Regions from separate parts of the Pseudoduganella sp. HUAS MS19 genome, predicted to be linked through region 3. Evidence: riboswitches for the same ligand, from Rfam matches in the RefSeq annotation. Region 3 holds a riboswitch; each other region holds the start of a gene.
What was found. Region 3 has a riboswitch for cobalamin ahead of ACWBU6_RS17140 (TonB-dependent receptor). Riboswitches for the same ligand answer to the same signal wherever they lie in the genome.
Positions count from the first base shown of each region.

Region 1: it holds a riboswitch for cobalamin, as region 3 does, so the genes downstream of both, ACWBU6_RS01555 (energy-coupling factor ABC transporter permease) here and ACWBU6_RS17140 (TonB-dependent receptor) in region 3, are expected to answer to the same signal.
Region 2: it holds a riboswitch for cobalamin, as region 3 does, so the genes downstream of both, ACWBU6_RS09500 (TonB-dependent receptor) here and ACWBU6_RS17140 (TonB-dependent receptor) in region 3, are expected to answer to the same signal.

Region 1 covers NZ_CM132133.1:335,800-339,901, forward strand. The annotation lists gene ACWBU6_RS01550 (DUF1800 domain-containing protein) at 1-1,500, opposite strand, end outside; cobalamin riboswitch at 1,675-1,878, shown strand; gene ACWBU6_RS01555 (energy-coupling factor ABC transporter permease) at 2,003-2,683, shown strand; gene ACWBU6_RS01560 (energy-coupling factor ABC transporter substrate-binding protein) at 2,680-3,027, shown strand; gene cbiQ (cobalt ECF transporter T component CbiQ) at 3,017-3,751, shown strand; gene ACWBU6_RS01570 (energy-coupling factor ABC transporter ATP-binding protein) at 3,748-4,102, shown strand, end outside.
Region 2 covers NZ_CM132133.1:2,068,532-2,072,633, forward strand. The annotation lists gene ACWBU6_RS09495 (M1 family metallopeptidase) at 1-1,369, opposite strand, end outside; cobalamin riboswitch at 1,417-1,612, shown strand; gene ACWBU6_RS09500 (TonB-dependent receptor) at 1,684-3,627, shown strand; gene ACWBU6_RS09505 (thiol:disulfide interchange protein DsbA/DsbL) at 3,744-4,102, shown strand, end outside.
Region 3 covers NZ_CM132133.1:3,790,904-3,798,175, reverse strand. The annotation lists gene ACWBU6_RS17160 (SRPBCC family protein) at 1-267, shown strand, start outside; gene ACWBU6_RS17155 (hypothetical protein) at 269-673, shown strand; gene ACWBU6_RS17150 (hypothetical protein) at 676-1,023, opposite strand; gene ACWBU6_RS17145 (PepSY domain-containing protein) at 1,039-2,556, opposite strand; gene ACWBU6_RS17140 (TonB-dependent receptor) at 2,544-4,544, opposite strand; cobalamin riboswitch at 4,813-5,030, opposite strand; gene ACWBU6_RS17135 (VOC family protein) at 5,194-5,547, opposite strand; gene soxR (redox-sensitive transcriptional activator SoxR) at 5,665-6,135, shown strand; gene ACWBU6_RS17125 (hypothetical protein) at 6,285-6,554, shown strand; gene ACWBU6_RS17120 (S8 family peptidase) at 6,592-7,272, shown strand, end outside.

The sequences.
Region 1 (4,102 bases), 3.0 Mb from region 3:
CGCCAGAACCAGGTTGATCTCGTCGATCAGCGCCGGTACGTTGTCGGCCAGGGGGAGCAGCGTCGAATAGTCGGCCTTCACGTCGCCGATGCCTTTGCTGATAGCGGTTTGCATGTAGTTGGCATAGCCGACCACACTGGTTTCGTTCACGATCTGGAACTCCGGCGCGACCACGCCCAGCGCCGGCGGCACGTAGCCGGGACGGAAGAAGTTGAACACGCTCGGCGAGCGCAGCGGGCTTTGCCCCAGGCGGAACGCAGGTTCGCTGGTGTTGCCGATGGCCCAGGCATCGCTTGGCGAAGTAACACTGTAAGCGCGCGCCCAGGCGCTAAAGCGCAGGATCGGTTCGCGCACCTTGCCGAAACTGGACGAGGTCAGGCTCGATGCGGAACGTGCTTCCGGGTCCAGCAGGATCGCCTTGATCACTGCTTTCAGGTCGCCTTTGACGCCGCTGCCGTTGTTGTCGAAGACGGCGGCCACGCGCGCCACATAGGCTGGTGCGGGGTTGCTGGTGACCAGGCGCTGGATCAGTTGCTTCGAAACGAATGGCGCCACGTTAGGGTGCGCGAAAATCGCGTCGAGCGCCTTGTTCAGGGCCGTCGCGGCGTCGACGCCGCTGGCGATGGTGGTGCCGAGGAAGATTTTTTCGCCGGGCTCGTATTTGCTTCCGACCTGGACCATCGGCCGCTTGCGGTAGTCCGGCGTATCGTTGGTGCCGCCGGCGAGATCCGAGTCCCAGCCGGTGAAAACGCGGGCCAGGCCGGAAATGTCGGCCTGGGTGTAGGTTTCCTGCTCGGTTGCCGTGCCGTCCGGGTTCAGTTTCACCAGGCCGATGGTGAAGAGCTGCAGGATCTCGCGCGCGTAATTCTCGTCCGGCATGGAGCCGGTCTTCGGATTGGCCTTGGCGTTGCCGCGATAGGTCAGGTACTCGCCCATGGCGGTCGACAGTGTGACCTGCTGCAGCAAGGTTCGGTAATTGCCGAAGGCGTTGGCCTCGAGGAGGTCCATGTAGGCGGCGCCGGTGAAGGCGCGCCAGGCTCCGGTAAAGCCGTCCAGCGAAGCGACAACGATTTCGGACAGGGCCAGCGTCACGCGCTGGCGCAGGGTATCGGGGGACTTCAGCAGCTTGAACCAGAGCGCTGCGTCGATACCGGCCTGGTTGTTCTTGTTCTCGATGGCGTTGAAGCCCTTGGCCATCAGCCAGTCCCAGCGTGATTGCGATGCCGGCATTGCCATTTGCTCGTCCAGCCACTTGCTGTAGCCGACAGCCTGCACCTTGGCCATCTGTTCACGCGTTGCGCCCATCGACGCCTGGGCGAGGAAGCGCGCGGCCTGGGCGCTGGCAATCGATTCGCCCAAGGTCTGCGGTACCGGGGAAGTGCTGCCGCCGTCGCTTTCACTGCCTCCGCCACCGCCGCCGCAGGCGGTCAGCAGCGCCGCCGCAGCGAGCGCCGCCGGGAGCTTTGGCAGGCTCTCGTTCTGTTCGATTGTGTCGTCCATTGTTGCCCCTTGGAAATTTCCTGGAGGGAGCAGTATAGCGAGAAATGCTTGGGTAAAACCTATCGTGCGCCGGGATTGTCTGATTTCTTCAACCCTGCGGAAGCTAGTCAGGAGCGACTTTTTTTATAAAAGTTATTAGGACGGTGCGGTTTGCCACCGCCAAGTTCTTTAATGTACTATTCGGCAATTGGGTGCGCGCGTCCTGTCCTGGATGCGCGTTAAACGGGAAACCGGTGACGCTGCCATATGCAGCCATTCCGGTGCAGCCCCCGCTGCTGTAAGCCTGACGACTTCGGAAACACGCCACTGCGCTTGCGCGGGAAGGCCCGAACGAGGATGAAGGCGAGCCAGAATACCGGCCCGATACTGCCAGCACTATTCTCCGGGGTGAAGGGAAGCCGCTGTCGACCGGCTTCCTGCGTCTTGTCCGCCCGCCTTGTCGACCGTCTTTTTTGCTCTCCCCTGAAAGTGCTCCCATTGACCATTCGACGGGAGGTTTCGAATGCACATCATGGAAGGTTTCCTGCCCCCGGCGCATGCGTTGGGCTGGGCAGCCGTCTCCATTCCGTTCCTGGCCTGGGGCTTGCGCAACATGTCGCGGGACCTGCGGCTGCATCCGGAACGGCGCATGCTGCTGGGCGTGGCTGCGGCCTTTGCTTTCCTGCTGTCGGCGCTGAAGCTGCCGTCCGTGACGGGAAGCTGCTCGCATCCCACCGGCGTAGGACTGGGCGCGCTGCTGTTTGGGCCGGCTGCGATGGTACCGGTGGGCTTCATCGTGCTGCTGTTCCAGGCCTTGCTGCTGGCGCACGGCGGCGTGACGACGCTCGGCGCCAATGTGTTTTCCATGGCGGTCGTTGGGCCGTTCGTTTGCTATGGCGTGTTTCGCACGGCGGCCGCCTTGGGCCTGTCGCGTTCCATGGCAGTGTTCATGGCTGCCTGCATTGGTGACCTGGCGACCTACCTGACAACATCGGCCCAATTGGCCTGGGCCTTTCCCGATCCGGTCGGCGGCATCGGCGCTTCGTTCGCCAAGTTCGCCGGCATCTTCGGCCTGACGCAACTGCCGATCGCTATCAGCGAGGGCTTGCTGTCCGTGCTGGTGGTGAATGCAATGGCGCGCTTCAATGCGCATGAGCTGCGCACGCTCCCGGTGATGGCGCTGGCGAAAGGAAAAGCGGCATGAAGGCGAGTACCGCCTTGCTGTGGGGGACCATCGTCCTGTTGACGGTGTTGCCGCTGTGGCTTGCTGCCGTGCCGCCGGCGGAGCCGGGGGCCGCGGCGCAAGAAGCATTCGCCGGCGCGGACGCGCGCGCGCAGCAGGCAATCAGCACGATCGCACCCGCCTACCAGCCTTGGTTTGCGCCGCCGTTCGAACCTCCGAGCGGCGAGATCGCGTCGCTGCTGTTTGCGCTTCAGGCGGCGGCAGGGGCGGGCGTAATCGGTTTCTGGCTCGGCATGTCGGTTGCGCGGGAGCGCGAGCGCCGGCGCGCGCACCCAGCGTCGGGGCGGGATACTGATGCGAATTGATGGCGCGGCCTACGCCTGCCGCTGGCAGGGCGTCACGCCGGCCGCCAAGGCGCTGTTCGCGCTGGCGGGGGTGGCTGCCGCCCTGATCGCCCTTAGCCCGGGCACGCTGGCCGTGCTCGCGCTGCTGTCGACGCTCGCCACACTTGCCGGCGCGCGCGTGCCGGTGCGCAGCTATTTTGCCGTGGCGGCAGCTCCGCTCGGCTTCCTTCTATTGTCCTGTTTGACGATGTTGTTCACACCTGCTGCCGGCGGCGGCTGGCGCTGGGCGCCGGAACTGCTGCCGGCTGTCGCGCACATTGCACTGCGCTCGCTCGCCACACTGGCTGCGGTACTCGGACTGGTGCTGGCTACGCCACTGCCAGACTTGCTGTCGTTGATGCGGCGTCTGCGTATGCCCGCGTTGCTGCTGGACCTGATGGCGCTGTGCTACCGCATGCTGTTCGTCCTGCGCCAGGCATGGAGTGAAGCCGGCACTGCGCAGGCGGCGCGCCTCGGGCATCGTGGCTTGCTCCAGCGCTGGCGGTCGACAGGCTTGCTGGCCGGACAGGTGGCATTGCAGGTATGGCAGCGTGCAACGGCACTGCAAATGGCAGCCGATGCACGCGCCTTCCAGGGCGGCCTGCGTTTCCTGCCTGCGTCCTTCCCTCATGCACGGCGCCATGTCGCACTGTCGCTGGTTGCGAGCGCGCTGCTGCTGGCATTTTCCTTGCGGGACAGGCTATGACTCCCTTGATAGGACTGGAAGCAGTGGAGCATGCGTTCGCCGACGGCAATTCCGGCCTGCGCGGCTGCAACCTGACGCTGCGGCGGGGCCGCCACGCGCTGCTCGGTGCCAATGGCGCCGGCAAAACGACGCTGCTCCTGCATTTGAACGGCTTGCTGCGCCCGACCGCCGGCAACCTGCGCTGGCACGGCCAGCCCTATGACTACAGCCGTCCTGGTTTGAACGCCTTGCGAAGCCGTGTCGGCCTGGTGTTCCAGAACCCGGACCGCCAGCTGGTCTGTGCGCTGGTCGAAGAAGACGTGGCATTCGGGCCGCTCAATCTCGGACTCGACGATGCCACGGTACGCGCAC
Region 2 (4,102 bases), 1.7 Mb from region 3:
CAGCGTCCCAGACGTCAAAGCGCGGCGCAAATCCGAGCCTGCTGAGCAGGGGCGTGGTGGCATCGACCTTGCGGCCCAGGTCGGACAGCATGCGCGTGTTCCAGTACTGGTTCAGGCCTTCGTCCAGCATCGGTTCTTCGAACTCGTTGCTGGCGAGGATGCCGTAAAAATAACCGTGGCCGAACTCGTGGATCGTGACGAAATCGAGCTCGAAAGCGCTCAAGGTGCCGGGCGTGAGGTCCTTGTAAGCATCGGCAGTGAAGAAGGTCGGGTATTCCATGCCGGCCGCTTCGCGCGCATTGTAGGGAGGGATGACCACGGTGACCGTCTTGTAAGGGTAGGGGCCGAGCGTTTTCGAGAAGTAGTCCAGCGAATCCCTGGCGGCTTTCAGCACCGGCGCGGCGTTCGATGCGTATTCCGGCGGGAACAGCACGGTGATCTTTACCTGCGGGCTGCCCGCGCCGGTCCAGGTGCCGGTCAATGGCCTGGCGGTGCGGCTGTCCGCAGTCCAGGCAAAATCGTGCACGTCGCCTTGTACGAAGTGGTGGGTCAGCTTGCCGTCCTTTTCGGCCGGCGGGCCTTGCAGCTCGCCGGTGGCGCCCACGGTATAGCCTTTAGGTACGGTCAGTTTGACGTCGTAGCTGCCGAAGTCGGCATAGAACTCCGACTCGGCATGGAACTCGTGCGCATTCCAGCGTGCCTGCGTGGCGCCGCGCTCACCGGGCAATTCAAGGACGGCGATCTTGGGGAACCATTGCGCCACCAGGTGGAAGGTGCCGAAGTAGCCGGTGCGCGATACCACGCGCGGCAACTGGTCGAAAAAGCTGATGTCGAGCGTGGTGCTGGCGCCGGGCGCGACCGGCTGCGGCAGGTCCATGCGCACCACGGTGCGGTCGGTGGCGGGGCCGCCATCGGGCTGCACGAACTGCCACGCTACCTTGGCCCCGTTCTGCTGCACGCTGCGCAACGCGATGTAGCCCCATTCGCCGTCACTGGTATCGACGCCGGAGCGCAAGCCGGCGCCGCTCTTGCGCTGCTCGGTGAAGTAGGTGCTGCCGGGATTCTGGAAGGCGTTCAGGTACAGGTGCATGTACACGCTGCGTACCGGATTGCTGCTGCGGTTGCGCCAGGTCAGGCGCTGCTTGCCATCGATGGTGTGCTTGACGGGATCGAGGCTGGCCTCGATCTTGTAGTCAACCACGCGGTCCGACAGCGTGGCTTCCTGGCCGGTGCGCATGCCGCCCCACGCACCGGGGGCGCTGGGCGCGGTGACTGCGGCGGCGTTGCGCGGCGCCGTCGGTATCTCGGCTTGCGGTGCGGCGGCGCCGGCCAGCAGTGCGATGGCCGCGAGCGCGATGAAAGTACGCATGAGTCCCTCATAACAATTTGGCAACGCGTCACTATAGCCTAAGCAGCGTATAATGTGGGCGCCTTGGTGCCCGCCTCCTGTTCATGGAGGCAGTTAAACGGGAAACGCAATGTGCTGCCCCCGCAACGGTACGCAAGCGCCGTCCTCATGACGGCAGGCCGCGCCAGATAACCACTGCAGCTGCAGGAAGGTGGAACGGTCAGTCTTGCCAGCCCGGATACCGGCCAGGGAGGTGGAAGCGCACCCGCACAGGGATCGTCTTCCGTGGATTCCGGCTGCGGGGAGGCAGGCGGAAAATACTCATTCAAAAAGTCATGACCTTCATCACCTCGCGCTGCGCGCTTGCCGCAGCTGTTGCCCTGTGCTTTGCCGCAGCGGCCCAAGCCCAATCCAACACCGTTGTCGTTTCCGGTTCCCGCTTTGCCAGCGATCCATCGCTGCTGCCGATCGGCGCCACCACCATTACCGCGGCAGATATTCGCCGCGCCGGCGTATCCGACGTCAGCCAGGCGATCCGCAAGATCGGCGGCGTATACGGCCGCCAGAGCCTGACCGGCAGCCCCGACTTCGGCCTCGACCTGCGCGGCTTTGGCGCCAACAGCGACCAGAACGTGGTGATCGTGCTGGATGGCGTGCGCCTGAACGAGAACGAGCTGTCCAGTGCGACCCTGTCCACCATCCCGATCGATATGGTGGAGCGTATCGATATCATGCGCGGCGGCGCCAGCGTGCTGTATGGTGAAGGCGCGACCGGCGGCGTGATCCAGATCACCACCAGGCGCCCGCAGGCCGGTGCCCGCAGCGGCAATATGTTCACTGAGCTGGGCCAGTTCGACAGCGGCGAAGTGCGCGCCAGCGTGGTGCAGGGCTTCGACGATTTCGCCTTTGATGCTTCGGCCGGCCACCAGCGCTCCGACAACTATCGCGACAACAACGAGTTCAAGCAGTCGCGCTTCAACGGCGGCGTCAAGTTCCACACAGGCGTTGGCAGCTTCTCGCTGCGCGCCGATATCGCGCGCCAGGACCAGCGCTTCGCCGGCAGCCTGACGGAAGCGCAATTCAACGCCAACCCGCGCCAGACCCTGACCCCGAACGATTTCGGCAAGCTCGATAGCGAGCGCTACACAGCCGCCTGGGAACGCAAGATCGGCGCCTTCGACCTGGCGGCCGAGCTGTCGCACCGCAAGAAGGAAGCCAAAGCCACCTATTTCACCATGTTTGGCGTTTCCAGTTCGGCCTACGACACCGAGCAGACCCAGTTCTCGCCGCGCGTGCGCCACCTGGGCCAGTTCAACGGCGTGCTGAACGAACTGGTTGCCGGCTTTGACTTCGGCCGCTGGAACCGCGTCACCACTGCAACCTTCTCGGCCGCCGACGCCAAGCAGAAGAGCAAGGCCTTCTACGTGCGCGACGAGATGAAATTCACCGGTCGGCAACAGTTCCGCCTGTCCGCCGGTGTGCGCCGCGAACTGTTCGACAAGGACTCGGTCGATCCGATGCCATTCACCAGCGCCACGTACAGCGTCAAGCAAGCCAACAACGCCTGGGAAGTGCAGGGCAGCATGCTGGCCGCGCCAGGCCTGACCGCCTGGGCCAAGCTGGGCCAGAGCTACCGCGTTGCCAACTCCGACGAGAACGGCTTCACCCCGCAAGCCAACAAGCCGCTGGAAACCCAGAGCTCGCACGATGCTGAAATCGGCCTCGGTTACGCGCGGGGCGCCTTCAAGGCCGACGCGCGCATCTTCCGCCACAACCTGGACAACGAGATCTACTACGATCCGACCGCAGGCATGTTCGGCGCCAACACCAACCTGGCCCCGACCCAGCGCAAGGGCTTTGAACTGGACGGCAGCTACCGCTTCGCTCCGGCATGGCAGGTGCAGGGCCACTACCAGCAAGTGGAGGCCGAGTTCCGCTCCGGCCCTAACGCCGGGCGCGAGCTGGCGCTGGTACCGAAGAACATCCTGACCGTGCGCCTGGCATGGCTGCCTTCCGACGGCCAGAGCGCCGACATTGGCGTGCAGCGCGTGGGTAAGCAGCGTTATGGTGGCGACTTTGACAATAGCTGCGACGCCCGCATGCCGGCATATACCGTGGTCGATGGCCGCTACGCGCGCAGATTCGGCCAATGGGAGCTGGCGCTGACCGCGCTGAACATGTTCGACAAGGAGCACTTCAGCCAGGCGTTCAGCTGCCGCGCAGGCATTTATCCGAACAGCGGCCGCCAACTGAAAGTTTCGGCGCGCTACGACTTCTAAGCGCTTAAAGCTGGCTTAAAACCGCCCCGTTGGCGCCAATTTGGCCCACGGGGCTGATCACAGCGCGCAAAAAATGGTAATCTCGCGGCGTTTACCACTTACCCGTAAGGATGACCATGCGTTTGCTGCGACTGCTGATTGCTTCTGCCGCCCTGATGTTTACCGCCGCCGGCGCCTACGCCGCCGAGCCGAAACAAGGCGTTGACTATACGGTCCTTGACACCCCGGTGCGCACTGAAGCCCAGGGTAAAAAGGTCGAGGTGGTCGAGTTCTTCATGTACACCTGCCCGCACTGCAACGCGCTTGAGCCGCGCATCGCCGCCTGGGTCAAGCAGAACGCCGACAAGGTCCACTTCCGCCGCATTCACTTCGCCCGCGGCGAAAAGGACCCGCTGGCACGCGCATACGTGACCCTGGAAGCCATGGGCGCCACCGATGCCGCCAGCCAGAAGCTGTTCCATGCCATCCACGTTGA
Region 3 (7,272 bases):
CCAGGACAAGCTGCCACCACCGAAGAGCTGGTGACGATGGATCACCCCAACCGGTGGTACAGCTACAAATGGCATGCTGGCGCGTGGGGCGAGCAAGTGAAGGAGTACAAGGCACAGATTCGCGTGCTGGAAATCGTTCCCGACCAGACCTGCATGGTGCATTGGTCCTCGACGTTCCGCTACAAGGAAGATGCATTGAGCTCGTTCTATCAGCGCGGGTTCGACAGTCTTATCGAGCGCTTTGGCCGTCCAACATCAAGGAGCTGACATGGGAAGCTATGTTGAAATCAACGACACACTTCAGTTAACCACGGCGCAGGGTTTCCCGGCTGACCTGCTGAACCTGTCGCGACACCGGGAGCATCCCATCACCCTGCAGGACGTCGGCGACAGGCTTTTCGAGTTCAGGGACAAGCCGAGCGCCCGCATCTTCCAACTGGACCCGGTGCGTGTCTATTACGTTCACAACATCGATGGGAAGTGGTTGTTCTGGGGCAGGGTCTTCATCGAGAGCCAGACCATCTATAAGAAGCTGAATGCCGATGGAAGCTGGACGGAGGGAAACTGGTTGACGTCCGGCACCTATCGCATCATTGATGTTTATCCGCCGGACTACCAGCACACGTTTACACTGCACGAGGCTCCGGCGGACCGCAACTACTTCAAGCCTTAAGCTTATTCGTCAAATTCGGAGCTCAGGTCTTTGAAACCCATGCCTACCGCGAAGGGAAGGAACTCGTCCGGCGTGTCGAGCACGATCAAGCGCTTTTCCTGGATGACGGGGTCGCCCGGTGTCAGGTCAGGACCGTGGTATCCCAAGGCGCGCAGGCGAGTCCCGATGTCGGCAATCAGCTTTTGATCCTTGTGCAATCCATCGCTGGCCGGAACGGCCAGGTCGACATACAGGTCGACCACTCCGTAACCTTCGTCGAAGATGCGAAGGGATTGAATGTCGACGGCGCGGCCGCTGCCGTCCATGGCCTTGAAGGGGCCGCTGAGCTGGATATCGGTGTCTTGATTCATGCCCGGCAGCATACACTATTTGCGGGATTTCAGCGGCTGGGAAAGTTGATTTTCCAGCAAACCGGACTCTGCGGCTCTCCTGAGGCGGCGCATCCCCAAAACCAATCCGGTGCTGCTCAGCATTGCTCCGAGCACGCAAAGTGAGACGACGAGGATATCCCACAGCGGCCGTGCACGCAGGGCTGCTGAGAAATCGAGCCGGTGCAAGCCATCGAACAGCCAGCGCTTCCATTTGCTGTTATGGTCCGCATGCTCGACCAACTGGCCCAGGGCGGGATCGGCATAGAACGTGGTCTCATCGGCCAACTGGAACTGCACGCGCAGTACAGGAAAGTTGCGTTTTGCATGATGGCTGTAGTAATAGCTGTCGCCACTATTGAGCAGTGCGGCCGCCAGCACGGGGGCGCCAGGCCGTGTAGCGCGCACGGCATCCATGAGATCCTGTTCCGAAACTGCCGGCACCACCGCTCCGCTACGGGCATCGAGAATCCTTTTCTGATGTCGGTCCAGTGCGGCGAGGTACAGCTTGCCGCCTACTTTCCGCCATTCGAGCTCCAACAACGCGTCATGAGGCCGGATGACGCGTGCCAGGTCAAGCGACAAGTCCTCGTGGTTCAGCGGGCCGCCGGCAAACGCCAGCTGGTCATTCGCGGTTACGCCCGGCGATGCCAGCCAGTCGAAAGGCGTGACCGAGAGCCAACCGCTGAATAGCCAGGTCAGGGTCATGGTCCCGATGCCAAGGCCAAGCCAGTGATGCCATGCCTGCCAACCGCGATACGGCGAGCGTCGGCCGCTGGCATAGCGCCGGCGCAACCGCAGGCGTTGTAGGCCTAGAACCATGCCGGCTGCCACCAGCACGCATGCGGCACCGGAGGTCCATAACACCACCTGCCGCCATGGCTGGCCATGCGTGCGTAATGGGGTGAAGTAGACCCAGTGAACGACCGAGCCGGCCCAGTTCCAGGCGCGTTCATTGCGCGTGGTATCCCGTACCAGTTCGCCAGTGCGGCCGGATACATACAGCACACTGCCGGCCGGGTCGTCGGCCTCAACCCGGTATAGCGGACGGTGCATTCTGATGGAACCAAATGACCACTGATCCCCATCAATTACTTGCACCGTTACGCCCTGCGCAGCAGGCGCCGCAGTCCTGGCTGCGGCCCGGGCGATTTCCGGCGTGGCGTGCAGCGCGCTGCCGGTGTCTGCCCAGGCCGATGACCAGTGGCCATCGCGCCTGAAGTGATAGGCTGGCCTGCCCGCCACGGTGTTGAGCCTCACCGCGTCCGGAACACCGGCCTGGCCGGAGGATTGCCATGCGTCCCAGGCACCTACCTTGAGCTGCGAAAGGTCCAGCGGTGAAAGCCATGCCATGCGCTCCTGCTCGCTGAGTGCCGGATAAGGCACGTACATCATCACCATGCCGGAACCGAACCACACCAGTAGCAGCGAGCCAATGCCTATTCCAAGCCAGCGGTGCAGCAGGTGCAGCTGACGTTTCCACGATCCCATGGCTTTGAGGATCAGTAGCGCCATTGGACGGTCAGCTCGGCGTGACGGCGATCGCCCAGCAGGTACTGGCTATCGCTGTACGAGGTGCTGGCGTACAGCTTGTCGGTCAGATTGCGCATGTTCAGTTGCATCAGGACGTTGCGGTTGAAGTTCCAGCCAAGTGAGGCATCCATCGTCGTATACGCCGGCAGCAGTTGCGTGTTGTCGTTGTCGATGAAGCGTTGGCCTACATAGCGCGCGCCGATCGCCATGCGCCAGGCGCTGGTGCGGTAATTAAGCCAAAAATTGGACGAGATCCTTGGCACGTCGGCCGGGTGCTTGCCTGCGCGCGAGACATTGCCGCCCTCAAGCAAGCGGTCGAATTTCGCATCGGTGTAGGCCAGGTTCGCTTCCAGGCGCCATTCCTGTGCGAGGTTCAGGCTGGAACTGAGCTCAACGCCGCGTGATGACTGCGATCCGCCTTGGATGGACAGCGCTGGATGGGACGGGTCGCGGGTGATGATGTCGTCCTTACTGATGCGGTAAAGTGCCGCCGTCCATTCAGCTTTCCCGTTCGCCAGCGACTGCTTGAGGCCTGCCTCGACCTGGCGCGAGCTGGTAAGCTTGTACCGGCTGTTGGCCAGGTTCAGCGACAGCAAGCTGGAAACCGGGTCGCTGCCGCTGCTGACCTGGCCATACAGTGCGGTATCGGCCGCGAGATGCCAGGTCAAGCCGAGGCGTACCGCATTCGAATGAAGCCGGGAGGTAAAGCCAGGGGCGCCCAGCAGGCTGACGCGCTTGACCTTGTAGCGGTCGTGGCGCAGTCCAGCGAGCAGCAGCAGGCGCTGGTTAATGGCATAGGCCTCCTCCAGGTACAGTGCATTGGTCGTGGTGTCGGTAGCGAAATTGGGGCGTAGCGGATCCGGACTCTCGAACATGCCTGGTTCGAAGCCGATCGGCGCCACCGTGGATGCACCGCTGTAAGGCGAGTTATTGGTATGCATGAAGTCGATGGTGGCCACCTCCCAGCCTGCCACTACGCGGTTGGCGCCTGCGCTCCAACGTGCTTCCAGACGATTGCCAGTCTGTTCCTGGTTATGCCGGATGGCGATATAGTCAGTCCGCTCGACCAGCCGGGACTGCGTGTCGTAGAAATAGTTTTCCGCATTGCGCCAGTTGCGACGCGCTTTCAGATAGGCGAGCTCATTGATCACGGCCAACGCCGGGTTGATTCGCCAGCTCAGGCGCGCCACAGCTTTGTCATCCTGAAACGAGATGTCGGCGTCGCCGACGTTGTAGTTCTGGTCGCGAAGTTCGCGCGGGATACGGCCATTGACGAGTGGTGTGCCAAAGTAGCGCTGCGGTTCCTGTTCCAGGTGATCGAGCGACAGGTCGAAATCCACGTTGGGCGTTAGCGCATAAGTCATGCTCGAGAGGACTTTCCCGTGCCGGGACTGGCCACGATCGACCAACCCGTCGCCGCGATCGGCATAGGCATCGATGCGGAACGCTCCCTTTGCACCTAGGGGGCCAGTGGCGCCTACGCCACCTCGCAGGGTCTTGCCGCCGCCGATCCCGGCCATCGCTTCGTAGCTGCTGGCGCGCTGCGGTGCCTTGCGCACGGCATTGATGGTCGCGCCGGTAGTGCCGCTGCCGTGGACGACCGAACCAGGACCGCGCAGCACTTCGATGTATTCATAGCCCCAGGGATCGGCGGGGTAGGTGGCTGTGCCAGAGCCTACCTGCGGGCGCAGGCCGTTCTCCAATATTGCGATGGAACTGTTGCCGCTGAAGCCGCGCGCAGAATAGGCGACGCCGTTCCCGGGCGAGCTGGTGTCCGTCAGGCCGGTTGTACGGGTGATGGCGTCTTTGAGCAGCAGGTCGCCACGCGCCTGCATCGTGTCTGCGCTGAGCAATGCTACGCTTGCCGGCAATTCCTGTACTGCCAGGTTCAATCGGCTGGCCGTAGCGCCCTGGCGCCCCAGTCCCAGCCCCTCAAACTCCGCCACGCCTTGCACGGTGACGGTTGGCATGACCTCAGCTTGCTGGGCCCAGGCGCCGGCGGTGGAAAGCAGTGAGATGGCGGCTATGACAGGGTGAAGGAGGGGGCGATTGACTGGACGGATTGGCAACATGGAAAGGATTTCTGTAGTAGGTAAATGCGTGACGCACCGGCGCTGCGGCCGGCACAGCGCACGCATTGCGAACGCGAGCGCGCACCCGGACCGAGCGCAGTTTTGTTAAGCGATAAAAATGGAAAACGGCAAATACATTCCTGTCCAAAGCCACACCCCGGGCTTTGGACATTCATCGTGACTGGCCGGTCTTCTGGCTTACCCTCATCCTTCCCTGACCTTGCCTTCCCGTGCGGTGCACAGTGGCGGTTGGTCAAAGTCGTCAGGCTTACAGCAGCGGGGACTGCGCCGGACTGGCGCGAGATGAAAACCTCACGCGTCACCGGCTTCCCGTTTCACCCTTCGGCTGACAAGCAGAAGGGCACCTTTCACGTATTGCGGCGCATTTTACAGGGAAACAGGGATAACCCGGCAAGAAAAAAAAACTCCTGGAAATTTCATTGCTCCAGGGCGCAAGACAAAGCCAACAGGCAGATGACGGGAATCATGGTGGTTCCATACGGGGCGGTGATGGGCAGCGATGTGCAGCCTCGGTACGATCCGGGCTTCACGCTTCGCTTCCAGCCTGGGTCATGACTTCGAGCAGATGGCCATCAGGTGCTTCAATGTATATCGCCCGGCCTCCTTTGTGGTGGCAGACTCCCGCTTGGTCCTGCTTGCCGCGGGCGGCGCAGTATTCGAGCCCTTCATCACGGGTATGGGCGAGTACCTGATCGAATTCTTCTTCGCTCACGACAAATGCGTAATGCAGGGAAGAGCCTGCGCCTTCATTTGGAGCGTGAACGAGGAGCATCGATCCAAGTTGCGACGGGTCGGATAACCCGAGGATCTTGGCAAGGAAATCTGCCGGCTTGTGCTGGTCGTCTTGCCGGACAATGGTGTGCTTGAATTGGACGTTCACGCTACGCCCCCGTACAGGTTCTGCATCTTTAGATAACTCCTGGTGAATGCGCGCAAAATGCCCGCCACAGAAGCAGTCTAAAACCTCAAGTATAATTGAGGTCAAGGGGGTGTGAACATGAAGAACGAGCAAGCTGGTATCTCTCTCAACCTGTCGGTCGGCGAGGTGGCGCGCCGTAGCGGCGTCGCTGTGTCCACCCTCCATTTCTACGAGACCAAGGGTCTGATCAGCAGCTGCCGCACCGAAGGCAACCAGCGCCGGTATTCGCGCGATGTGCTGCGGCGCGTGGCGTTTATACGCGTCGCGCAAAGGGTGGGCATATCCCTTGCCGACATTCGGTCGGCATTGGCCACATTGCCCGTATCGGCGGCGCCTGGCCGTGCGGACTGGGAACGGCTTTCGGCCTCATGGCGGAGTGAACTGGACGAGCGCATAGCGCAGTTGCGGAAGTTGCGGGACACGCTTGACGATTGCATCGGCTGTGGATGCTTGTCCCTGGATCGCTGCCAACTGCGCAACCCTTCCGACAAACTGTCCGAGCACGGAGCGGGGCCGCACCGCCTGTTGATCAGTCACGGCCCCGGATAGAACGCCTGCCCGCCGCACTGTCCATGCCGCTTCGTCGGATGGTGCGGAGCCGTGACAATTCAAGAGAATCTCCTTGGGATGGAAGCCTATAGTGAACTGGTGCTGTCGGCGCTTGGCCGCCCGCGCCCCACTTCATTTAAAGGAGGTCCATGCAATTAGTCGTCAAGCTCGCCCCGGCAATTTCGCAAGTCAATCCTGGTGGTGATGCGCAGTCATTCACCCCGGAGTTGAAACGTACGCTGACGGCACTCGCACTCGACTTGCAACCAATGCACCCGGGCAGCAGCGATCCTGATCTCTCGGGTTTCTTCTATGCGGAGATACCGGATCAGGAGGCCGCCGCGCACGCGGCCAGCTTGTTGCAGCAAGCCCCTGGAGTTCTATCAGCCTACCTTAAGCCGCGCGACGAGATGCCCTGAAATTGACTGCAACACGACAGTAAGGGGAGGATCTGCAATGCAGAAGAATCGTGGTTTTATCGCAGGGAACAAGCAAGCCGGCGGCCCACCGTCCGGCGATGGCAGTGTACCGGAAAGGCTCAAAAGCGAGTGGGAGTTGATTGTTGTCGCTGAGCCTGGCTTTGCCCTGCGCTCCCGGCCGGATGGTATCGAGTCGGCCGCCAGCGCGGACGTGTCGCCGCTGGCACGTTTGCTTGAAGCGGAGCAGATTGTGCTGGAGCCGCTGTTCGGCAACGAAGAGAAGGTACTGCATGAGCGGCAATTAGCGCCGGCGGCAATGGACGGCAGTCCTGAGATGCCGGACTTGTCCGTGTATTACCGGGTCGACGTGCCGCAGGACCGCATGGCGCACCTGGCCGAACAGTTGCGTAAGCAGCCTGCGGTCAATGCCGCTTACATCAAGCCGCCAGCCGAGTTGGCGCATGCGGCGCTGGATGTCACCTGGGAAGAACTGAATACCATGACGCCGGATGCGCAAGATGCGCCCCCGGTGACTGCAGACTTCAGCGGCAGGCAAGGCTATCTCGACCCCGCACCTGGCGGTATCGATGCTCGCTATGCCTGGACCTTGGGCGGAGGGGGCGGCACTAACGTGAACGTCATCGACCTCGAGTGGGGATGGCGCTTCAGCCATGAAGACCTGCGCCTGAACCAGGGCGGCATTGTAGGCGGGACCGGG